Regions from separate parts of the Leclercia sp. GHBNCSD genome, predicted to be linked through region 1. Evidence: predicted binding sites of a transcription regulator. Region 1 holds the regulator's gene; each other region holds the start of a gene.
What was found. The regulator PurR, encoded in region 1, represses purine synthesis genes. The targets are predictions, from matches to a motif close to CANGCAAACGTTTGCNTG.
Positions count from the first base shown of each region.

Region 2: the regulator PurR is predicted to act here: its motif matches at 5,466-5,483, upstream of ACT3IC_RS09080 (nucleobase:cation symporter-2 family protein).
Region 3: the regulator PurR is predicted to act here: its motif matches at 2,715-2,732, upstream of pyrC (dihydroorotase).

Region 1 covers NZ_JBQVYO010000002.1:331,383-339,430, reverse strand. The annotation lists gene punC (purine nucleoside transporter PunC) at 1-917, opposite strand, end outside; gene punR (DNA-binding transcriptional activator PunR) at 1,033-1,956, shown strand; gene purR (HTH-type transcriptional repressor PurR) at 1,962-2,987, opposite strand; gene cydH (cytochrome bd-I oxidase subunit CydH) at 3,284-3,373, shown strand; gene ACT3IC_RS21955 (MFS transporter) at 3,538-4,704, shown strand; gene sodB (superoxide dismutase [Fe]) at 4,743-5,324, opposite strand; gene ACT3IC_RS21945 (C40 family peptidase) at 5,447-6,271, opposite strand; gene grxD (monothiol glutaredoxin 4) at 6,608-6,955, shown strand; gene rnt (ribonuclease T) at 7,000-7,650, opposite strand; gene gloA (lactoylglutathione lyase) at 7,747-8,048, opposite strand, start outside.
Region 2 covers NZ_JBQVYO010000001.1:1,869,098-1,877,145, forward strand. The annotation lists gene spoT (bifunctional GTP diphosphokinase/guanosine-3',5'-bis pyrophosphate 3'-pyrophosphohydrolase) at 1-1,327, shown strand, start outside; gene trmH (tRNA (guanosine(18)-2'-O)-methyltransferase TrmH) at 1,332-2,021, shown strand; gene recG (ATP-dependent DNA helicase RecG) at 2,025-4,106, shown strand; gene gltS (sodium/glutamate symporter) at 4,107-5,309, opposite strand; gene ACT3IC_RS09080 (nucleobase:cation symporter-2 family protein) at 5,535-6,926, shown strand; gene ACT3IC_RS09085 (AsmA family protein) at 7,046-8,048, shown strand, end outside.
Region 3 covers NZ_JBQVYO010000001.1:133,532-141,579, forward strand. The annotation lists gene rimJ (ribosomal protein S5-alanine N-acetyltransferase) at 1-424, opposite strand, end outside; gene mdtH (multidrug efflux MFS transporter MdtH) at 783-1,991, shown strand; gene ACT3IC_RS00760 (lipoprotein) at 2,111-2,671, shown strand; gene pyrC (dihydroorotase) at 2,781-3,827, shown strand; gene dinI (DNA damage-inducible protein I) at 3,902-4,147, shown strand; gene bssS (biofilm formation regulator BssS) at 4,421-4,675, shown strand; gene solA (N-methyl-L-tryptophan oxidase) at 4,792-5,910, shown strand; gene ACT3IC_RS00785 (YceO family protein) at 5,967-6,080, shown strand; gene ACT3IC_RS00790 (cytochrome b) at 6,342-6,908, shown strand; gene ACT3IC_RS00795 (YceI family protein) at 6,910-7,485, shown strand; gene trhO (oxygen-dependent tRNA uridine(34) hydroxylase TrhO) at 7,525-8,048, opposite strand, start outside.

The DNA of each region.
Region 1 (8,048 bases):
ATCAGGCAGAAGGGGGCCAGCAACGCCGCCAGGCTGACGCCCGGAATAAACCCGATCGCCCAGGTACCGATCACGCTGACGGCAAACAGGCCCAGCAGCCACGGCAGCATCTGGTGACCCGGCCATTTTTGCAGGGCGGCGCGGCAGCCGTAACCCCCAATCAGGAAGGCGATAGTCTGCGGCACATAGCTCAGTCCGATCGCCGCCGGGCTGTAGCCCATATCGCTGAGGATAAACGGCGAGCCGGTCAGCCAGGCGAAGAAGCTGGCGGAACAGGCGGCGTAGATCAGCACGTTGCCGCGGTAGATCCGGGAGCGAAGCAGGGTAAAGAAGGTCACGCGGGAGGTTGGCTGCGCCTCTTTTACCGTCACTGGCTTCAGGAAAAAGGCCGGGATCATCAGCACCAGGGTAATGGCAAACAGCACCGCAAAAATGGCCTGCCAGCTGAAATGGGCGAGGATCCAGCTGCCGAGCAGCGGTGCCAGCGCTGGCGACAAGCCAACCAGCGGCATGATGGTGGCGAAAATGCGGTTGGTTCGCGATGCCGGGTAGTAATCGGTCACCAGCGCCTGCCAGGTCACCGCCGCGGCGCAGACCCCCACCGCCTGGATAAAGCGTAGCACCAGCAGCCAGGTGGCGTCGCGTACCCACAGCATACCGAGGCAGCCGAATGCAAAGATGGCTAAGCCGGCCAGCAGTACCGGCTTGCGTCCGAAGCGGTCAGACATCGGTCCCCAGAGCAGCTGCGCGAAGGCAAAACCGGCCAGGAAGAGGCTCAGGCTGGCGCTGATGGCGGCAGCCGGGGTTTGCAGATCCGCCTGCATGATGGCGAACGCAGGCAGGTACATATCGGTGGCGAGGAAGCCCAGCACGCTCAGGCCGCCGAGCCAGACTAAAAATCCTTTCCCGGGTTGCATGGTTTTATTGTCCTTATGGATGCAGGTTTAGGTAGCCGCTGAGTGTAGGCAGTGCAATCCCGCTTGTGAAACGCTAATATTTGGCGGTTGCATTCAAATTTTTTGCAGGCAGAAAATGTGGTCAGAATATTCCCTTGAAGTGGTGGATGCCGTGGCGCGTAACGGCAGTTTCAGCGGCGCGGCACAGGAGCTACATCGTGTCCCGTCAGCCATCAGCTATACGGTGCGTCAGCTTGAGGAGTGGCTGGCGGTGCCGCTATTTGAACGGCGACACCGTGATGTGGAGCTGACGCCTGCCGGGCTGTGGTTTCTGAAGGAGGGGCGTTCTGTTATCAAAAAAATGCAGATCACCCGCGAACAGTGTCAGCAGATTGCCAACGGCTGGCGCGGGCATATCTCCATTGCGGTGGATAACATCGTTCGTCCCGAGCGCACCCGCCAGATGATCGTCGACTTTTATCGCCACTTCGCTGACGTTGAGCTGCGTGTCTCCCAGGAGGTCTTTAACGGTGTCTGGGATGCGCTGGCGGATGGCAGGGTGGAGATGGCGATCGGCGCGACCCAGGCGATACCGGTGGGGGGGCGCTACGCGTTTCGCGATATGGGGATGCTGAGCTGGGTCTGCGTGGTGGCGAGCCACCATCCGCTGGCCGCGCTTCCCGGCCCGCTCAGCGATGATACCCTGCGCAACTGGCCGTCGCTGGTGCGGGAAGATACCTCCCGCTCGCTGCCGAAACGGATCACCTGGCTGCTGGATAACCAGCGGCGGATCGTCACCCCGGACTGGGAATCCTCTGCGACCTGCCTGTCGGCCGGGCTGTGCGTGGGGATGGTGCCGGTCCATTTTGCCCGGCCCTGGATAGACAGTGGCAAATGGGTGGAGCTGACGCTGGAAAACCCCTTCCCGGATGCGGCCTGCTGCCTCACCTGGCAACAAAACGACATGTCACCGGCGCTGGCGTGGCTGCTGGATTATCTGGGGGACAGTGAAACGATGAACAGGGAGTGGTTGCGGGAGCCAGAGGTACTGGCTCCCTGAGCGGATCAACGGCGGTAGTCGCGGAACGGGCCATCGGCGACGGAGCGGCGTTCGATCAAACGCGGATGCACTTCAATGGACTGCGACTCTTCACGTTTATTGACGATACGGTCGAGCAGCATGTTGAAGGCGGTCTCGCCCAGCGAATCTTTTGGCTGGTGGATGGTGGTCAGCGCCGGGGTGAAGAAACGGGCGTTGCGCACGTTATCATACCCGATCAGCGAAACGTCCTGCGGAACGCGCAGGCCCATCTCGTCAGCGGCACACAGGGCACCCATCGCCATAACATCGCCGCCGCAGAAAATAGCGGTCGGACGCGGCGTCTGGGAGAGGATCTGCTGCATGGCGCGATAGCCGGACTCCGGCTCAAAGTCGCCCTGGACGATCCAGTTTTCCGGCACCGTGATTAAGGCTTCTTCCATCGCTTTCATAAAACCGGCCAGACGACCGGCACCGGTGTTGCGCTCCAGCGCGCCCGGGATGACGCCGATATCGCGATGCCCGCGTTCGATCAGATAACGTCCTGCCATGTAGCCACCTTCAAAGGCGTTATCAATGACCGAGTCGGTGAAGTCCGCTTTCGCTTCGCCCCAGTCCATCACCACCATCGGGATATTGCGATACTCTTCCAGCATCTTCAGCAGCGGCTCCGGGTATTCCGAGCACATTACCAGCAGGCCGTCGACGCGCTTTTGCGCCATCATTGACAGATAGGCCCGCTGCTTCTCCAGGCTGTTCCAGGCGTTGCCGAGGATCAGGGTGTAACCTTTCTGGAAGCAGTTTTTCTCTACCGCTTCAATAATTTCTGCGAAGTAGGGGGCTTCGCTGCTGGTCGCCAGCAGGCCGATCGATTTGGTGTGGTTCACCTTCAGACTACGGGCGACGGCGCTCGGAGAATAGTGCAGCTCTTTGATCGCTGCCCAGACGTTGTTACGCGTCTCTTCCGCCACAAAGCGGGTTTTGTTAATAACATGTGATACGGTTGTAGTGGAAACGTTTGCGCGTTTCGCTACGTCTTTAATTGTTGCCATCAGATGTCACTCCAGACCATATCTTAAGCTCCTGAAAAACCAATAGGTAAACGTTTGCCTTCACTCGCCCTAATTGCGCAATTTGAATTGCGGTACGCCGGGAAAACGACACAGGACGTCAGGAGGGGGTCAATGGCCGGTACGCTAATAAATTTAGCGTGGAATTTTGGCTGATCTTGACCAAAAGGGGAAGAGTAAAAATCGATATCAATCTAAATCCAGCAAGATTTTTACCCTGAACTGTGCAAAAATGAGCAAGCTCACTCTTCGTAGGGTGATTAAAAGGAGAAAAATTGATGAGTACCGATCTTAAGTTTTCGCTGATTACCACCGTTATTGTTCTGGGTCTGATCGTTGCCAGCGGTCTTACGGCTGCGCTGCACTGATATTTGCGAGGGAGCTAACGCTCCCTCGTCTCCCTTCTGCTATTGTTACGCGTCCGGCAAAAATCTTTTGCCAAATTGTTAACTTCTCATTTTTTGTGATTGATGTCATGCTTTCGCCTTCATTGTTCTGTGTCGCCTGACGACACGGTATCCGGAGTTGAAGTATGAAAATCAATTTTCCGCTGCTGGCCCTGGCCATTGGCGCATTTGGCATCGGCACCACCGAGTTTTCTCCAATGGGACTGCTACCGGTTATCGCCCGGGGTGTGGATGTCTCTATTCCCGCTGCGGGCATGTTAATCAGCGCCTACGCTATCGGCGTAATGGTAGGGGCACCGCTGATGACCTTGCTGCTTTCCCATCGCGGCCGTCGTAATGCGCTGATCTTCCTGATGGCGATCTTTACCGTCGGTAACGTGCTGTCGGCGCTCTCCCCGGATTACACCACCCTGATGCTGTCGCGTATTTTGACCAGCCTCAATCACGGCGCCTTCTTTGGCCTCGGGTCGGTGGTCGCCGCAAGCGTAGTGCCGAAGCATAAACAGGCCAGCGCCGTAGCAACCATGTTTATGGGTCTCACCATCGCCAATATTGGCGGCGTACCCGCCGCAACGTGGATGGGCGAAGCCATCGGCTGGCGGATGTCCTTCCTGGCGACGGCGCTTTTGGGCGTGGTCTCGATGGTCGCGCTCTTCTTCTCCCTCCCTGCGGGTGGCGCGGGCGAAAAGCCGGATGTGCGTAAAGAACTGGCGGTGCTGATGCGCCCGCAGGTGCTTTCCGCCTTACTGACCACGGTTCTCGGTGCTGGGGCAATGTTCACCCTCTACACCTACATTGCGCCCGTTCTGCATGACATTAACCAGGCGACGCCTGCTTTTGTTACCGCGATGCTGGTGCTGATTGGCGTCGGTTTCTCCCTCGGCAACTTCCTGGGCGGCAAGCTGGCGGACCGCTCCGTAAGCGGCACCCTGAAAGGCTTTCTACTGCTGCTGATCGCGATTATGGTGGCGATCCCGTGGCTGGCACGTAATGAAGTGGGGGCGGCGTTCGCGATGGTGGTATGGGGAATGGCGACCTTTGCGGTGGTACCGCCGCTGCAAATGCGTGTGATGCGGGTGGCAAGCGATGCGCCAGGGTTATCCTCTTCCGTCAATATCGGAGCGTTTAACCTGGGGAATGCGCTGGGTGCGGCGGCGGGTGGTGCGGTGATCTCCGGCGGGCTGGGGTACAGCTTTGTTCCGGTGATGGGGGCCATCATTGCCGCGCTGGGGCTTCTGCTGGTGCTAATGGCCGACAGAAAACAACCTGAACCGGTTTGTGCCGCCGAATAAGACCAAAACGCAGAAGGCCCGGCCTTCTGCGTTTTTCGTTATGCCGCGAAGTTCTTCGCAACAAATTCCCAGTTTACCAGCGCCCAGAAGTGCTCGAGGTAGTTCGGGCGCGCATTACGGTAATCGATGTAGTAAGCGTGTTCCCATACATCCACCGTTAACAGTGGGGTAGCGTTGCTGGTCAACGGCGTGCCCGCATTGGACGTGGAAACGATGGCCAGTTTCCCGTCCGCCTCTTTCACCAGCCAGGTCCAGCCCGCGCCAAAGTTTTTCACCGCGGCGTCGGTAAACTTCGCTTTAAATTCCGCAAAGCTACCAAAGGTGGCGATGATGGCGTCAGCCAGATCACCCGTCGGTTCACCACCGGCCTGAGGCGCCAGGCAGTGCCAGTAGAAGGTGTGGTTCCACACCTGCGCGGCGTTATTGAAGATACCGCCCTCAGAACTACGCACGATCTCTTCCAGGGTTTTCCCTTCAAATGGGGTGCCGGCGATCAGGTTATTCAGGTTGGTGACATAGGTCTGGTGATGTTTGCCGTAGTGGTACTCCAGGGTTTCCGCAGAAATATGCGGGGCCAGAGCGTCTTTTGCATACGGTAATGCAGGTAATTCAAACGACATTGCTTCTCTCCTTATTATAGTGAACCATCCAATAACCATATTGAATGTAAGGATAGAGTAGCAAATTGAAAGACCCTACAAAAGAGGAACTTACCCCGCAGGCTTACCCGCGGGGCAGGGGGTTAACGCAGCGTGCTGGGCTTCATCACGCGGCGAGCGCCAACGTAATGGCGCTGCCAGTACTCTTCGCTCAGGGAGGTGAGCTGAATATCCTGGCCGGTACGCGGCGACTGAATAAATTTGCCGTTGCCAACGTAGACACCAACGTGATCGGCGGTGCCGCGACCCTGGGTGCGGAAGAACACCAGATCGCCGCTTTCGAGCTCACCGCGATCCACCGGGGAGGCGTCACGCAGATGGTACATTTCGTTGGCGGTACGCGGAATGCGGAACTTAACCAGATCTTTATAGGCGTAATAGACCAGGCCGCTGCAGTCGAAACCGGTACGCGGTGAGCTGCCGCCCCAGCGATACGGTTTACCAATCTGGCCCATTAGCTTATTTAGCGCCGTTTTCTGCGCTTTTTGCACCCGGACTTTATGCGCTTCGGCAAGGGTCGTGGTCTTGCTGGTTTTCACGCACTGCGCTTTATGGCCTTTACGGGAAGTACATTTTTCTGTCACAACGCGCGAAGCGGTTTGAGTTGTACGGGGCGCGCTGCGGGAGGAATTTTTGCTTTTCTTACTGGAGGTGGCTGGCTGTGTTTTAGCGAGGCTGCTTTTTTTGCTGCTGCTCTTTTTACTGGCGGTGCTTTTTTTGCTGGTGCTCTCTTTCTTCGTGGTTTTGCCGCTGCTGCTTTTTTTCTTCGGTTCGGTGGCTTTTGCCAGATGCGTTTTGTGGGCGGCAGAAGGCCGCGCCTGCTCTGAGGCGTTTGCCACCGGCGTGAAGGTGAGAGATGAAAACAGCAAAGCACAGAGCGTGATCGAGAATTTATTTATTCGCGCCACTGGGCATTCCCCTGGTAATAGCTGGATATAAATTATCCTGCGTCTGATTTACAAAACTTGTCGATTCTAATCTATAAAAAGCCCCTGCGTTAATAAACTTTTTGCATCTAAAACTGCGTTTCGTTAGCAAGTGCAAAAAAACAGAATTTCAACCGGTTGATCTGTACATTCGCTGAGCAAAGACGCAGGGGGGAACGGGATAAGGTAGTTTTACAATGCAACTTTACGTCACGCGCGGTAAAATCCTGTACGTGACGAAAATGTTATTTTCCGTAGTCGGCCTGAAACGCTACAATGTCAGACTATTGCCGTAACAGAAGTAAAAGGAAGCAAGACATGAGCACTACTATTGAAAAAATTCAGCAGCAGATTGCTGAAAACCCGATCCTGCTGTACATGAAAGGTTCTCCGAAACTGCCTAGCTGTGGTTTCTCCGCTCAGGCGGTGCAGGCGCTCTCTGCCTGTGGCGAACGTTTTGCTTACGTTGATATTCTGCAGAACCCGGATATCCGCGCTGAGCTGCCAAAATACGCTAACTGGCCGACCTTCCCGCAGCTGTGGGTTGACGGTGAACTGGTTGGCGGTTGCGACATCCTGATTGAGATGTATCAGCGCGGCGAACTGCAGCAGCTGATCAAAGAGACGGCTGCGAAGTACAAATCTGAAGAGCCAGGCGCCGAGTAATCTCGCGCACGGTAAATAAAAAAGCGACCTTCCGGTCGCTTTTTTTATGCGTTGTTGCCAACATCTGGCAGCGGCCAGCCGCCGAGACGCTTCCAGCGGTTAACGATTTCGCAAAACAGTTCCGCCGTGCGTTCGGTATCGTACAGGGCGGAGTGCGCCTGTGTGCCGTCAAAATCGATACCGGCGGTAATACAGGCTTTCGACAGCACGGTTTGCCCCAGCGCCAGCCCGCTTAAGGCCGCGGTATCGAAGGTCACAAACGGGTGGAACGGATTACGTTTCAGCGACGCGCGCTCGGCGGCAGCCATCATAAAGCTGTGATCGAAGGTAGCATTGTGCGCCACCATGATCGCGCGATTACAGTTCTGCTCTTTCATGCCCTTGCGCACCATTTTAAAGATGGCATGCAGCGCGTCATATTCACTCACTGCCCCACGCAGCGGGTTATGCGGATCAATGCCATTAAATGCCAGCGCCTCAGGCTGCAGGTTCGCCCCTTCAAAGGGTTCAACGTGAAAATGCAGCGTGGTATCCGGCAGCAAATTGCCCTGTTCATCCATCTTCAACGTGATGGCGGCAATTTCCAACAGCGCATCGGTTTTGGCGTTAAATCCAGCGGTTTCGACATCAATCACGACAGGATAAAAACCACGAAAACGGTCGCACAGACCGGTAAGTTGAGCGTTATCGGACATCTGGATCTCTTACAAGGGGAAAAAAGCAGTGCGTATTATGGCAAATTTTGAGGCGAGATGCAGTAAAACAACGGGCGCATGGCGCGCCCGTCAGGATCAGTTGCCCAGACCGCGACCGGCGTCTTTGGCTTCGATCAGTTCGATTTTATAACCGTCCGGATCTTCAACGAAGGCGATCACGGTGGTGCCGCCCTTAACCGGACCCGCTTCACGGGTCACGTTACCGCCGTTGCTGCGGATCCGCTCGCAGGCTTCTGCCGCGTTATCCACCTCCAGGGCGATATGACCGTAGGCTGTACCCAGCTCGTAGCTATCCACACCCCAGTTATAGGTGAGTTCGATAACCGCTTCGTCGCTCTCCGGGCCATAACCGACAAAGGCCAGGGAGTATTTGTATT
Region 2 (8,048 bases), on a different contig from region 1:
CTTCCGCGTGATCGTTCATGACGCCGACACCTGTTATCGCGTGCTCGGTCAGATGCACAGCCTCTATAAGCCGCGTCCGGGCCGAATGAAAGACTATATCGCCATTCCAAAAGCGAACGGATATCAGTCTCTGCACACCTCGATGATTGGCCCGCACGGCGTGCCGGTTGAGGTGCAAATTCGTACCGAAGATATGGATCAGATGGCGGAGATGGGTGTTGCCGCGCACTGGGCCTACAAAGAGCACGGCGAAACCAGCACTACCGCGCAAATCCGCGCCCAGCGCTGGATGCAGAGCCTGCTGGAGCTGCAACAGAGCGCCGGTAGCTCGTTTGAATTCATCGAGAGCGTTAAATCCGATCTCTTCCCGGATGAGATTTACGTTTTCACACCAGAAGGGCGCATTGTCGAGCTGCCTGCTGGTGCCACGCCGGTCGACTTCGCCTACGCCGTGCATACCGATATCGGTCATGCCTGCGTGGGGGCACGCGTCGACAGGCAGCCGTATCCGCTGTCACAGCCGTTGACCAGTGGCCAGACGGTAGAAATCATTACCGCCCCAGGCGCGCGTCCGAACGCGGCGTGGCTCAACTTCGTCGTGAGCTCGAAAGCGCGCGCCAAGATCCGTCAGCTGCTGAAGAACCTCAAACGCGATGACTCCGTCAGCCTGGGTCGTCGTCTGCTCAACCATGCGTTGGGGGGTAGCCGCAAGCTGGCTGAGATCCCGAAAGAGAGCATTCAGCACGAGCTGGAGCGTATGAAGCTCGCCTCGCTTGATGACCTGCTGGCAGAGATCGGTCTTGGCAACGCGATGAGCGTGGTGGTGGCGAAGAACCTGCAGCAGGGTGAAACCTCGGTGCCGCAGCCGTCATCAACCAGCCACGGTCATCTGCCGATCAAGGGCGCCGACGGCGTACTGATCACCTTTGCCAAGTGCTGCCGCCCTATCCCTGGCGATCCGATTATCGCCCACGTCAGCCCGGGTAAAGGTCTGGTTATCCATCACGAATCCTGTCGTAACATCCGCGGCTATCAGAAAGAGCCAGAGAAGTTTATGGCGGTCGAGTGGGATAAAGAGACCGAGCAGGAATTTATCACCGAGATCAAGGTAGATATGTTCAACCACCAGGGCGCGCTGGCGAACCTGACCGCGGCGATCAATACCGCCTCTTCGAATATTCATAGCCTGAATACCGAAGAGAAGGATGGCCGGGTCTACAGCGCCTTTATTCGTCTGACCGCGCGTGACCGTGTGCATCTGGCGAATATCATGCGTAAAATCCGCGTGATGGCTGACGTCATTAAAGTCACCCGTAACCGAAACTAGTTTTATGAACTCAACGCGTTATGCCCGGATCTGCGAAATGCTCGCCAGGCGTCAGCCCGATCTGACGGTGTGCATGGAGCAGGTGCATAAACCTCATAACGTTGCTGCTATCGTTCGTACCGCTGATGCCGTCGGCGTGCATGAAGTGCACGCCGTCTGGAAGGGGACGCGGATGCGTCCTATGGCCTCGGCTGCCGCAGGCAGCAACAGCTGGGTACAGGTCAAAGCCCACGACACTATTGGCGAAGCCATTTCGCATCTGAAAGGGCGCGGCATGCAGATTCTGGCGACCCACCTTTCCGACAAAGCCGTCGATTTCCGTGAAATTGATTACACCCGCCCGACCTGCATTCTGATGGGTCAGGAGAAGACGGGGATCACCCAGGAAGCCTTAGATCTGGCGGATCAGGACATCATCATTCCGATGATCGGCATGGTGCAGTCGCTGAACGTCTCCGTGGCCTCCGCCCTCATTCTGTATGAAGCCCAGCGTCAGCGGCAAAATGCCGGGATGTACAAACGCGAGAACAGTATGCTGCCGGACGATGAGCAGCAGCGCCTGCTGTTTGAAGGCGGTTATCCGGTGCTGGCCAGAGTGGCGAAGCAGAAAAAATTACCGTACCCCCACGTGAATCTGCAGGGCGAGATTGAAGCCGATGCGACGTGGTGGGCGACGATGCAGGCGGCGAAGTAAATTATGCAGGGCCGTCTGCTGGATGCTGTGCCGCTCAATTCCCTGACGGGTGTTGGCGCAGCCCAGAGCAGCAAACTGGCGAAAATTGGCCTGCATACCGTGCAGGATCTCCTCCTGCACCTCCCCCTGCGTTACGAAGACCGCACTCAGCTTTACCAGATTGGTGAACTCCTGCCTGGCATTTACGCCACCGTTGAAGGCGAAGTCCTGAACTGCAACATCACCTTCGGCGGTCGCCGGATGATGACCTGCCAGATCAGCGACGGCTCCGGCATCCTGACGATGCGCTTTTTTAACTTCAATGCGGCAATGAAAAACAGCCTCGCCACTGGACGACGGGTGCTGGCCTATGGCGAAGCCAAACGCGGGAAATATGGCGCGGAGATGATCCACCCGGAGTACCGCGTGCAGGGCGATCTCAGCACGCCGGAGATGCAGGAGACGCTGACGCCGGTCTATCCGACCACCGAAGGCGTTAAGCAGGCGACGCTGCGCAAGCTGACCGATCAGGCGCTGGAGCTGCTGGACACCTGTGCCATTGCCGAACTTCTGCCGCCGGAGCTGGCGCAGGGGATGATGAGCCTGCCGGATGCGTTGCGTACTCTCCATCGCCCGCCGCCCTCACTGCTGTTGAGCGATTTAGAGAGCGGGCAACACCCGGCGCAGCGACGTCTTATTCTCGAAGAGCTACTGGCGCACAACCTGAGCATGCTGGCGCTGCGCGCCGGGGCACAGCGTTTTCACGCCCTGCCGCTCCCGGCCCGTAACGATTTAAAAGAGAGGCTTCTGGCCTCGCTGCCGTTTAAACCCACCGGGGCGCAGGCCCGCGTCACCGCCGAGATCGAGCATGATATGGCGCTGGACGTACCGATGATGCGCCTGGTGCAGGGCGACGTAGGCTCGGGCAAAACGCTGGTGGCCGCCCTGGCCGCATTACGCGCCATTGCCCACGGCAGACAGGTCGCCCTGATGGCGCCTACCGAACTGCTGGCCGAACAGCACGCCAACAATTTCCGCGCCTGGTTTGCACCGCTCGGCGTGGAGGTGGGCTGGCTTGCCGGTAAACAAAAAGGTAAAGCGCGACAGGCACAGCAGGAGGCGATTGCCAGCGGTCAGGTGCAGATGATTGTCGGCACCCATGCCATCTTCCAGGAACAGGTGCAGTTCCACGGTCTGGCGCTGGTGATTATCGACGAGCAGCACCGTTTTGGTGTGCATCAGCGTCTGGCGCTGTGGGAGAAAGGTCTCCAGCAGGGTTATCATCCGCACCAGCTGATCATGACCGCCACGCCCATTCCCCGCACCCTGGCGATGACCGCCTATGCCGATCTCGATACCTCCGTTATCGACGAGCTGCCCCCGGGCCGCACGCCGGTGACCACCGTCGCCATCCCGGATACGCGCCGCAGCGACATCATCGATCGGGTGCGCAACGCCTGCCTGCAGGAAGGGCGTCAGGCCTACTGGGTCTGTACCCTGATTGAAGAGTCCGATCTGCTGGAAGCGCAGGCGGCAGAAGCCACGTGGGAAGAGTTAAAGCTGGCCCTGCCGGAGCTGAACGTCGGGCTGGTGCATGGCCGGATGAAACCTGCGGAAAAACAGGCGGTGATGCAGGCCTTCAAGCAGGGCGAACTGCATCTGCTGATTGCCACCACGGTGATTGAAGTGGGGGTGGACGTGCCTAACGCCAGCCTGATGATCATCGAAAACCCGGAACGTCTGGGTCTGGCGCAGCTGCACCAGCTGCGTGGCCGCGTCGGACGTGGCGCGGTGGCCTCGCACTGCGTATTGCTCTATAAAGCCCCGCTGTCGAAAACAGCGCAAAAACGTTTGCAGGTGTTACGCGACAGCAATGACGGCTTTGTGATTGCGCAACAGGATCTGGAGATCCGTGGGCCGGGAGAGTTGCTCGGCACCCGTCAGACCGGTAACGCCGAGTTTAAAGTAGCAGATTTGATGCGCGATCAGGGCATGATCCCCGAAGTTCAGCGTCTGGCACGCCATATTCATGAACGCTACCCCGAACAGGCGGCAGCGTTAATCGATCGCTGGATGCCAGAGACCGGGCGTTACTCGAACGCCTGATCAGCCGAAGATAGGCAGCATCAGATAGAGCTTAATCACGATCGCGTTGACGATATCAATAAAGAACGCCCCCACCATCGGCACCACCAGAAACGCCATATGCGACGGACCGAAACGCTCGGTAATGGCCTGCATGTTGGCGATCGCCGTCGGCGTGGCCCCCAGACCAAAGCCGCAATGGCCGGCCGCCAGCACCGCCGCATCGTAGTTTTTACCCATCATCCGCCAGGTAACGAACATGGCGTACAGCGCCATAAACAGGGCCTGCACGATCAGGATCGCCAGCATTGGCAGCGCAAGCGAGGCCAGCTCCCACAGCTTCAGGCTCATCAGCGCCATCGCCAGGAACAGCGACAGGCAGACGTTGCCCAACACCGACACCGCCCGCTCAAAGACGCGATAAAAGCCCATCAGGGCCAGGCCGTTGCTGAGGATCACCCCCACAAACAATACGCAGACAAAGACCGGCAGCTCCAGCACGGTGCCAGCCAGCAATTGCGCAATCACCTTGCCCACCGTCAGGCAGATGGCGATCAGGGCGATGGTTTCAATCAGCACCAGGGAGGTGATCATGCGTCCGACGTCCGGCTTTTCAAATGCCGATGGCGTCAACTCATCGTCCGGGCAGCCATTCGGGTTGGTGGAGCGCTTCACCAGAAAGCGCGCGACCGGTCCGCCGATCAGGCCGCCCAACACCAGCCCGAAGGTGGCGCAGGCCATTGCCACTTCGGTGGCATTCTGGAAGCCATAGCGTTCAACAAACAGCTTGCTCCAGGCCGCGCCGGTACCGTGACCGCCCGACAGGGTAATCGAACCGGCCAGCAGGCCCATCAGTGGGTCCAGCCCCAGCAGCGACGCCATGCCGATGCCGATGGCGTTCTGCATCACCAGCAGACCGACCACCACAATTAAGAACACCCCAAGCACCTTCCCGCCTGCCCGCAGGCTGGAGAGGTTGGCGTTCAGGCCGATAGTGGCGAAAAAGGCCAGCATCAGCGGGTCTTTTAAGGTCATATCAAAGTTGATTTCCCAGCCCATGCTTTTTTTCAGCACCAGCAGCGCGATGGCGGCCAGCAATCCGCCCGCAACGGGCTCCGGGATGGTGTATTTTCTGAGGAAGGGAACGCTGTGAACCAGTTTACGGCCAAGCAGTAAAACGAGAGTTGCCGCAACGAGGGTCGACAACGTATCGAGATGAATCATAGTGGGCTCCTTTTAAGGCACGTGCTCCATCAACATGCGCGTTTTCCTGTAACGTTTGCGTGTTATAAGCGCAATCGGGAGCAGGAGTGTAATGAACTTTGCCGCATCAGGACAGAAAAAGCCGTCCTGGACGGGTGAATTTATCAACGTTTTTTGTTAGCAATCGTTTGCTTTTCTCATCCACTCGGCTAAAATGCCCGCTTTTCCTCCAGGGGTTTGCAGCAGATGTCCGTTAACGCCATTGAACAGCAGGATGCGCAACCGATTGCGCAGACGCAAAACAGTGAACTGATTTACCGTCTTGAAGACCGTCCGCCGCTGGCGCAGACCTTGTTTGCCGCCTGTCAGCATCTGCTGGCGATGTTTGTTGCCGTTATTACCCCCGCTCTGCTGATCTGCCAGGCTCTCGGTTTACCGGCGCAGGACACCCAGCACATTATCAGCATGTCACTGTTTGCCTCGGGCGTGGCCTCCATCATTCAGATTAAAGCCTGGGGGCCGGTGGGCTCCGGTCTGCTGTCGATTCAGGGTACCAGCTTTAACTTTGTTGCCCCGCTGATCATGGGCGGTACAGCGCTGAAAACCGGCGGCGCGGATGTGCCTACCATGATGGCGGCGCTGTTCGGCACCCTGATGCTGGCAAGCTGCACCGAGATGGTGATCTCCCGCGTTCTGCACCTGGCGCGCCGCATTATTACCCCGCTGGTCTCCGGCGTAGTGGTGATGATTATCGGCCTGTCGCTGATTCAGGTGGGTCTGACCTCCATCGGCGGCGGCTACGCGGCGATGAACGACCACACCTTCGGCGCCCCGAAAAACCTGCTGCTGGCGGGCATCGTGCTGGCGATCATTATTCTGCTTAACCGTCAGCGTAACCCGTACCTGCGCGTCGCCTCGCTGGTGATCGCCATGGCGGCAGGCTACCTGGCCGCCTGGGCGATGGGCATGCTGCCGCAGTCTGTTGCGCCGACCGACAGCCCGCTGATCATGGTGCCGACGCCGCTCTACTACGGCCTGGGCATTGACTGGAGCCTGCTGCTGCCGCTGATGCTGGTGTTTATGATCACCTCGCTGGAAACCATCGGCGACATTACCGCGACCTCTGACGTCTCTGAGCAGCCGGTCTCTGGCCCGCTGTATATGAAGCGCCTGAAAGGCGGCGTGCTGGCAAACGGTCTGAACTCGTTTGTCTCCGCCGTGTTCAACACCTTCCCGAACTCCTGCTTCGGCCAGAACAACGGCGTGATCCAGCTGACCGGCGTTGCCAGCCGCTACGTGGGCTTTGTCGTGGCGCTGATGCTGGTTTTACTGGGCCTGTTCCCTGCGGTGAGCGGCTTTGTGCAGCACATTCCTGAGCCGGTCCTGGGCGGCGCAACGCTGGTGATGTTTGGCACCATCGCGGCATCGGGGGTGCGTATCGTCTCCCGCGAGCCGCTGAACCGCCGCGCTATCATGATCATCGCCCTGTCGCTGGCGGTGGGTCTGGGTGTTTCTCAGCAGCCGCTGATCCTGCAGTTTGCCCCGGACTGGGTGAAGAACCTGCTCTCTTCCGGCATCGCCGCCGGTGGGATCACCGCTATCGTCCTGAACCTGATTTTCCCGCCAGAAAAGAACTGATCTCCCTTTACGGCAGCAGGCAACTGCTGCCGTGACACGTAATTACACCATTCCCGCCTTGAGCATTGCGTATAAATCGTGCATAACTCCTTTATGTTCGTTTTACGTGATGGAAGACCATGAAATTTATTGGAAAGCTTCTCGTCGGTATTCTGGCCGTTCTGCTTATTGCGATCCTCGCGCTCTATATCCTTGTACAAACGCGCTGGGGCGCAGCGCACGTCAGCAGCTGGATCACGGTAAACACCGATTACGAACTCAATTTCGACCTGATGGATCACCGTTTCTCGTCGCCCACGCACCTGGTGCTGAAAAACGTCACATTCGGGCGCGACGGCCAACCCGCGACGCTGGTCGCCAAAATGGTGGATATCGGCGTGAGCAGCCGTCAGCTCACCGATCCGCTGCACATGGATACCATCACCCTGTTTGACGGCACGCTGAACCTCTCGCCCCAGACTGCCCCGCTCCCCTTCCAGGCCGATCGCCTGCTGCTGAACAACATGGCGTTTAACAGCCCGAACACTGAATGGGATCTCAGCGCCCAGAAGGTGACCGGCGGCGTGCGCCCCTGGGACCCCGAAGCGGGCAACGTGCTGGGGAAAAAAGCGCAGATCCAGATCAGCGCCGGGTCGCTGACGCTGAACGGCGTCCCGGCCAGCAACGTGCTGATTGAAGGTGAACTGAACGGTAAAGAGGTGGTGCTGACCACCATCGGCGCAGATATGGCCCGGGGCTCGCTCACCGGCACCGCGCGTCGCGACGCCAACGGCGGCTGGAAGGTGGACAACATGCGCCTGAATGAGATCCGCCTGCAGAGTGATAAATCCCTGTCCGACTTTTTTGCCCCGATTACTACCCTGCCATCGTTGCAGATTGGCCGCCTCGACGTGACCGACGCCCGTCTGCAGGGGCCGGACTGGGCGGTGACCGATCTTGATTTAAGCCTGCGCAACCTGACCCTCAGCCAGGGCGACTGGCAAAGCGAGGATGGCCGCCTGTCGATGAACGCCAGTGAGTTTATCTACGGTTCACTGCATCTGTTCGATCCCATCCTGAACGCTGAATTCTCCCCGCAAGGGATCGCCCTGCGCCAGTTCACCTCACGCTGGGAAGGCGGGA
Region 3 (8,048 bases), on a different contig from region 1:
TAATGCGGTGCATGTGCTGGGTACGTTGCATATAGCGGATTGCCGAGGTCAGCGCTTCAAACATCAGCCCCTGCCCCTGCCATTTTTGCCCGATGGAGTACCCCAGATAGCAGGCATGAAACGAGCCCCGCACCACGTTAGAGAAGTTGGCGATGCCAATGATCTCTTTTTCATCGGGGTCCAGCAGGGCAAAGTAGAACGCTGAGCCCTGCTTGTGAAACTCGGCGATCATGCTCAGCCGGGCCTGCCAGCCGGAAGGATAGCAGTGGCTCTCATCCCGCACGGGTTCCCAGGGTTTTAAAAACTGACGATTCTCAGCGTAGTAGTCCGCCAGACGCCAGGCATCACGCTCATGCACGAGGCGAACCACCAGCCGGTCGGTCGTCAGGCGTACTTTCGGCACATTACTGCGATAGCCAAACATGGATACTACTCCTTCATGTTACAACTTTGACCCGTTAGCTTTACTATACCTGCGCCGCTGCCTTCTGGGAAAACAGTGACATACCATTTTGAAGACTTTTCACATTTTTCGATTAAAACCCTCAATCAAAACCCCTTTTTGATAAAAAAATATTGTCGCCTGCGTAGTGGGAAAAAACCTGCCGACACCGCAGAATATTAGCGCGCTCATTATCTTGATACCCTAAATAATTCGAGTTGCAGGAAGGCGGCGACGCAGCGAATCCCCTGGAGCTTACTCCGGTAAGTGACAGGGGTGAGCGAGGAGGCCAACGCACCGGCAACCTGAAGTATGACGGGTATATTTCCCTGGAGGGGAAATGTCCCATATCTCACAGGCCCGGAGCCTGGGTAAATATTTCCTGCTTGTTGATAACATGCTGGTTGTACTCGGCTTTTTTGTCGTTTTCCCCCTCATCTCTATTCGCTTTGTCGATCAGATGGGCTGGGCAGCGTTGATGGTCGGCATTGCGCTGGGGCTGCGCCAGTTTGTCCAGCAGGGGCTGGGGGTGTTTGGCGGCGCGATTGCCGACCGCTTTGGCGCGAAACCGATGATTGTCACCGGCATGCTGCTGCGGGCGGCGGGTTTTGCCACGATGGCGATTGCCCATGAACCCTGGCTGCTATGGGTCTCCTGTATTGTTTCCGGGCTTGGCGGCACGCTGTTCGATCCGCCGCGCACGGCGCTCGTCGTGAAGCTGATCCGTCCCCGGCATCGCGGGCGTTTTTTCTCGCTGCTGATGATGCAGGACAGCGCGGGCGCGGTGGTGGGTGCGCTGCTGGGAAGCTGGCTGTTGCAGTACGATTTTCGGCTGGTCTGCGCCACTGGGGCGGTGCTGTTTATTCTGTGTGCGGCCTTTAACGCCTGGCTGCTGCCCGCCTGGAAGCTCTCCACCGTCAAAGCGCCGGTACGGGAGGGACTCGACCGCGTCTGGCGCGATAAACGTTTCATTACCTACGTGCTGACGCTGGCGGGCTATTACATGTTGGGCGTACAGGTGATGCTGATGCTGCCGATCATGGTTAACGATATCGCCGGATCGCCGGCGGCGGTGAAGTGGATGTACGCCATTGAGGCCTGCCTCTCCCTCACCCTCCTCTACCCTATTGCTCGCTGGAGCGAAAAACGCTTCCGCCTCGAGCATCGCTTGATGGCGGGCCTGCTGCTGATGTCCCTGAGTATGCTGCCCATTGGGATGGTGAGCTCCCTGCAACAGCTGTTTATGCTGATTTGTACCTTCTATATCGGCTCCATCATCGCCGAACCCGCCCGTGAAACGCTGAGCGCCGAGCTGGCCGATCCGCGCGCGCGGGGCAGCTATATGGGCTTCAGCCGTCTCGGTCTGGCGATTGGTGGCGCGCTGGGCTATGCCGGGGGCGGCTGGCTGTTCGATGCCGGGAAAGCCTTTAACCAGCCTGAACTGCCGTGGGTGATGCTGACTTTGATTGGGGTAACTACTTTCTTCGCGCTGGGCTGGCAGTTCAGCCACAAGCGCGCTGCACCCGGCGTGCTGGAGCCCGGAGCCTGACCGGGACTCAGGCACTATTCCTGTTCTTCGCCGTTATCAGTTTATTCTGCTGGTCTGAGGGACACTCCCCTGACATACTGGCGCGTCAGGATTGAAGCGCCAGTATGTCGAGGAAAACCATGAAAAAGATTGTTATTGCCACTGCGTTGATCATCAGCGGTCTGCTGGTTGGTTGTAATCAGCTCACCCAGTACACGGTCAGTGAACAGGAGATTAACCAGGCCCTGCAGAAGCGCAATAACTTTGCGAAAGATATCGGTGTGCCCGGCGTCGCCGATGCGCATATCGTCCTGAGCAATCTTGCCAGCCAGATTGGCCGCGAAGAGCCGAACAAAGTGATGCTCTCCGGCGACGCCAGTCTGGACATGAATTCGCTGTTCGGCAGCCAGAAAGCCAATATTAAGCTGAAGTTAAAAGCGTTGCCGGTCTTCAATAAGGATCAGGGCGCCATCTACCTGCAACAGATGGAGATCACCGACGCCGTGGTCTCGCCGGAGAAGATGAAACCGGTTCTGCAGACGCTGATGCCATACCTGAATCAGTCCCTGCAAAACTACTTTAATCACCAGCCGGCTTATATCCTGAGCGAAGACAACAGCAAGGGCGAAGCGCTGGCGAAAAAATATGCAAAAGGTATCGAAGTGAAGCCGGGTGAGATTGTCATCCCCTTCGTCGATTAACCCGTGAGGCGCTTCGGCGCCTTTTTTTACAGAAAAGAGTGCAAACGAAAACGTTTCCCCCTATTCTTTGTGTCCGGCAAAAATCATCTCACTCAGCCGGAGCCTATCCATGACTGCACAATCCCAGGTTTTGAAAATCCGCCGCCCAGACGACTGGCATATCCATCTTCGCGATGGCGATATGCTGAAAACCGTCGTGCCGTATACCAGTGAAATTTATGGCCGCGCGATTGTCATGCCAAACCTGGTGCCGCCGGTCACCACGGTCGATGCGGCGATCGCCTATCGCCAGCGCATTCTTGATGCCGTGCCTGCCGGTCACGATTTTACCCCGCTGATGACCTGTTATCTGACCGACACGCTCGATGCGAATGAGATTGAGCGCGGCTTTAGCGAAGGGGTCTTTACCGCCGCCAAACTCTATCCGGCCAACGCCACCACCAACTCCAGCCACGGTGTCACCAGCATTGACGCGATTATGCCGGTGCTCGAGCGCATGGAAAAACTGGGGATGCCCCTGCTGGTCCACGGCGAAGTGACTCATGCCGACATCGACATTTTCGACCGTGAAGCGCGTTTCATCGAAACCGTGATGGAGCCGCTGCGCCAGCGCCTGCCGGGTCTGAAAGTGGTGTTTGAACACATCACCACCAAAGATGCCGCGGAGTACGTGCGCGATGGCAACGAGCTCCTGGCGGCCACCATCACCCCGCAGCACCTGATGTTCAACCGCAACCATATGCTGGTAGGTGGCGTGCGTCCGCACCTCTACTGCCTGCCGATCCTCAAACGCAATGTCCACCAGCAAGCGCTGCGCGAGCTGGTTGCCAGCGGCTTTGCGCGCGTCTTCCTCGGCACCGACTCCGCGCCCCATGCCCGTCATCGTAAAGAGGCCAGCTGTGGCTGTGCAGGCTGCTTTAATGCCCCGACCGCCCTTGCCAGCTACGCGCAGGTTTTTGACGAGATGAATGCCCTGCAACATTTCGAGGCGTTCTGCTCCCTGAACGGGCCGCGTTTCTACGGTCTGCCGGTGAATGAGGGCGTTGTTGAGCTGGTGCGCGAAGAGAGCAGCGTCGTGGAATCCATCCCCCTGACTGACGACACCCTGATCCCCTTCCTCGCGGGTGAAACCGTTCAGTGGACAGTGAAGCGTTAAAAATTGTTTGCCCCCTGTTGTAAATTCAACAATATGACTGTATAAATACACAGTATATAACACAGGGGGCAATTATGCGTATTGAAGTGACCATTGCCAGAACAACGCCTTTGCCTGCTGGTGCGCTGGACGCACTGGCGGGTGAATTATCCCGCCGTATAAACAACTCCTTTCCCGAACGCGAAGGTGCCGTCACCGTGCGTTATGCGGGGTCAAACAATCTCTCGGTCATCGGTGGCGCAAAAGATGATAAAGAGCGTATCAGCGAAATTTTACAGGAAACCTGGGAGAGCGCTGACGACTGGTTTATTACCGATTAAATTTTCTCCTTCATTGTGTTTTTTTGCCGGGTCGCCCCGGCTTTTTTTCCTCTTTTTATGTGAAAGCACGAATAATCTGACTGACTTCGTCAAAAATCATCAGCAAGATGACGTTTTAATGTTCAAACAATCCTAAAACGCATAAATATTTGGGACTGCCTGTTTCTTTTTCCCTTCAGAAGCCTTATTTATTGATATACTGAAATTGCTTCAGAAAAACACGCATTGAACCTCACAGTCGTTGTCTTTTTAACACGTATTCAGGGGGTTATGATGGAAAAGAATAATGAAGTCATCCAGACCCATCCGCTTGTAGGCTGGGATATCAGCACTGTAGATAGCTACGACGCACTGATGCTGCGTTTGCACTACCAGACTCCAAATCATCCTGACACTGAAGAAGCGGAAGTTGGGCAGACGTTGTGGTTAACCACAGATGTCGCACGCCAGTTTATTTCTATTTTAGAAGCCGGTATTGCAAAAATAGAATCCAGTGACTACCAGGAAAATGAGTACCGGCGACACTAGCGTCACGACACTTTTTCACCCAACAGGCACCTCACGGTGCCTCGTTTATTTCTCCCTTGTATAACCCTGCCTTCTTAATTACCCTGCTAACCAACGAAACGCGTAAAGAGAGCCTCATGAAATACGATCTTATTATTATTGGCAGCGGATCTGTCGGTGCGGCGGCAGGCTATTACGCAACGCGAGCCGGTCAGAACGTACTGATGATCGATGCCCATATGCCACCCCACACCGAAGGGAGCCACCACGGTGATACCCGTCTGATGCGCCACGCTTACGGCGAAGGTGAACGCTATGTGCCGCTGGTGTTACGGGCGCAGGCGCTGTGGGATGAACTGGTGCAAATCAGCGGTGAGCCGGTCTTTGAACGCACGGGGGTAGTCAATCTTGGGCCCTCCGACTCGCCATTTCTGGCGACCGTTGAACAGAGCGCCCGCCAGTTCAGCCTCAATCTTGAACGACTGGACGCGGCAGCGATCATGAAGCGCTGGCCTGAGATCAACGTCCCGGCGGACTATATCGGCCTGTATGAATCCGGGTCGGGCGTACTGCGCAGCGAACTGGCGATTAAAACCTGGATTGCGCTGGCCAAAGAGGCCGGTTGCGCCCAATTGTTTAACTGCCCGGTGAGCGCCATTACCCATCATGAGGACGGCGTCACCGTTGATACCCCGGAAGGCCCCTACAGCGCAAGCCGCCTGCTGGTAAGCGCCGGCACCTGGGTTTCACGTCTGGTTCCCGGCCTGCCGGTGCAGCCGGTACGCAAAGTTTTCTCCTGGTTCCAGGCTGACGGGCGCTACAGCCATCAGAATCACTTCCCTGCCTTTACCGGCGAACTGCCTGACGGCGACCAGTTTTACGGCTTCCCGTCCGAAAAAGATGCCCTGAAGATCGGCAAACATAACGGCGGGCAGGTGATTAACTCGCCGGAAGAGCGTAAGCCGTTTGGCGCGTATCCTGGAGATGGCTCTGAAGCATTCAAATTCCTGCGCAATGTACTGCCGGGTATCGGCGGCCTGTTACACGGTGCAGCCTGTACCTATGACAACACGCCGGACGAAGATTTCATCATCGATACCCTGCCGGGTCATGATAATACGCTGCTGATCACCGGCCTGAGCGGGCACGGGTTCAAGTTTGCCAGCGTGCTGGGTGAAATTGCCGCGCAATTCTCTCAGAATATCGCGCCGCCGTTTGATCTCACGCCTTTCTCCCTGTCTCGCTTTAGCCGATAATGGTGTCAGGCTTCGGGTTTCCGAAGCCTTTCATGCATCTTTTTACCGGTTTTCTCATGCGTCGTATCGTTAACTATCTGGTCAATAATATTCGCGAGCACCTGATGCTCTATATTTTGCTGTGGTCGCTGTTAGCAGTCCTCGATATTCTTTACATTGTATTTTTCTGATGAGATTCATTGACAAAAACTGACATTTCTTAAAATAACTATAATTTCCCCATAAATTATTTGAACATCATAAAAATGTCACAACCCGCCAAAAATCAGCCGCTCCGGCAAATCATTAACAGCGCCATTGACTATCATTTCTAATATTCATTCAAAATAATCGAACAAATAAAATTAATATTGAATATGTGTAAATATCATTTGCATTAATGTTTTGCTCACGCCATTTTTAGCGCTTGCGAATTAATAATGGTGCTCAAAATGCAGGTGCGAAATTCCCCCACACGCTATGGCGTTATTTCCATGAGTCTGCACTGGCTGATGGCGATTGCGGTTTACGGCATGTTTGGTCTTGGCCTCTGGATGGTGACCCTGAGCTATTACGATGGCTGGTATCACCAGGCACCGGAGCTGCACAAAAGCATCGGCTTTATGCTGATGCTGGCGCTGGTGGTGCGGCTGCTGTGGCGCCATATCTCCCCTGTTCCGCCGGCGCTGAAAAGCCAGACTCGCTTTACACGTATTAGCGCTGCCGCCGCCCATATCGCCCTGTACGCCTTGCTTTTCGCCATCCTGATCAGCGGCTATTTGATCTCCACCGCTGACGGAAAACCTATCAGTGTCTTCGGCCTGTTTGACGTCCCCGCCCTGCTGGCCGATGCCGGCCCCCAGGCCGATCTGGCTGGATCCGTGCATTTATGGCTGGCCTGGGGCGTAGTTATTCTCTCCGTATTACATGGACTTGCCGCCATGAAACATCACTTTATCGACAAAGACGCCACCCTGACACGTATGTTGGGCAAAGCGTCCCCTGACTCTGGAGCATAAAATGAAGAAAAGCCTGCTGGGATTAACCTTAGCGTCTCTGCTGTTCACAACCGGCGCCGCCGTGGCAGCGGACTACAAAATTGATAAACAAGGCCAGCACGCCTTTGTGAACTTCCGTATTCAGCATCTGGGGTACAGCTGGCTGTACGGCACATTCAAGGATTTCGATGGCTCATTTACCTTTGATGAGAGCAATCCGGCGAATGATAAAGTCAATGTCACCCTGAACACCAACAGCCTCGATACTAACCACGCCGAGCGCGACAAGCATCTGCGCAGCGCAGACTTCCTCAACGTGGCGAAATACCCGCAGGCGACCTTTACCTCGACCGAGGTGAAAAAGGATGGTGACGGGCTGGATATTACCGGCAACCTGACGCTGAACGGCGTAACGAAACCGGTTAAGCTGGATGCAAAACTGATTGGTCAGGGTGACGATCCGTGGGGCGGGAAACGCGCCGGGTTTGAGGCATCAGGTAAAATTCACCTGAAAGACTTCAACATCACTACCGATCTGGGCCCGGCGTCACAGGACGTAGAGCTGATCATTTCGGTAGAAGGGGTTCAGCAGAAATAATACCCTCGCCCGGTCACGCGACCGGGCAAGGTTTCAGGGTCACTCCGGGTCAGGAATGCCCAGGCGGGTATTCAGACGCCCCCGCGACTTATTAAAGATCTTATTGCCATTTTCGCGCCCGGCACGGCGGCGGCGCTGCTCCTCTTCAGGCAACATGCTCTCTTCGCTACACAGCTCGCTGCAGCAGCCGTTAAACTTCTCAGCGCAGGCCGGACACTGAATAAACAGCAGATGACAACCGTCATTTTTGCAGTTGGTATGGGTGTCGCAGGCGGTGCCGCACTGATGACAGTGGGCAATCACATCATCAGAGATGCGCTCACCCATGCGCTCGTCAAAGACGAAGTTCTTGCCGATAAAGCGCACTGGTAGCCCCTGCTCGCGGGCGCGACGGGCATACTCGATGATCCCGCCTTCGATATGCCACACCTTGTTAAAGCCGTTGTGCTTCATCCAGGCGCTGGCTTTTTCGCAGCGGATCCCGCCGGTGCAGTACATGACAATTTTTTTGTCCTTATGCTCCTGCATCATCTCAACGGCTTTTGGCAGCTGCTCACGGAAAG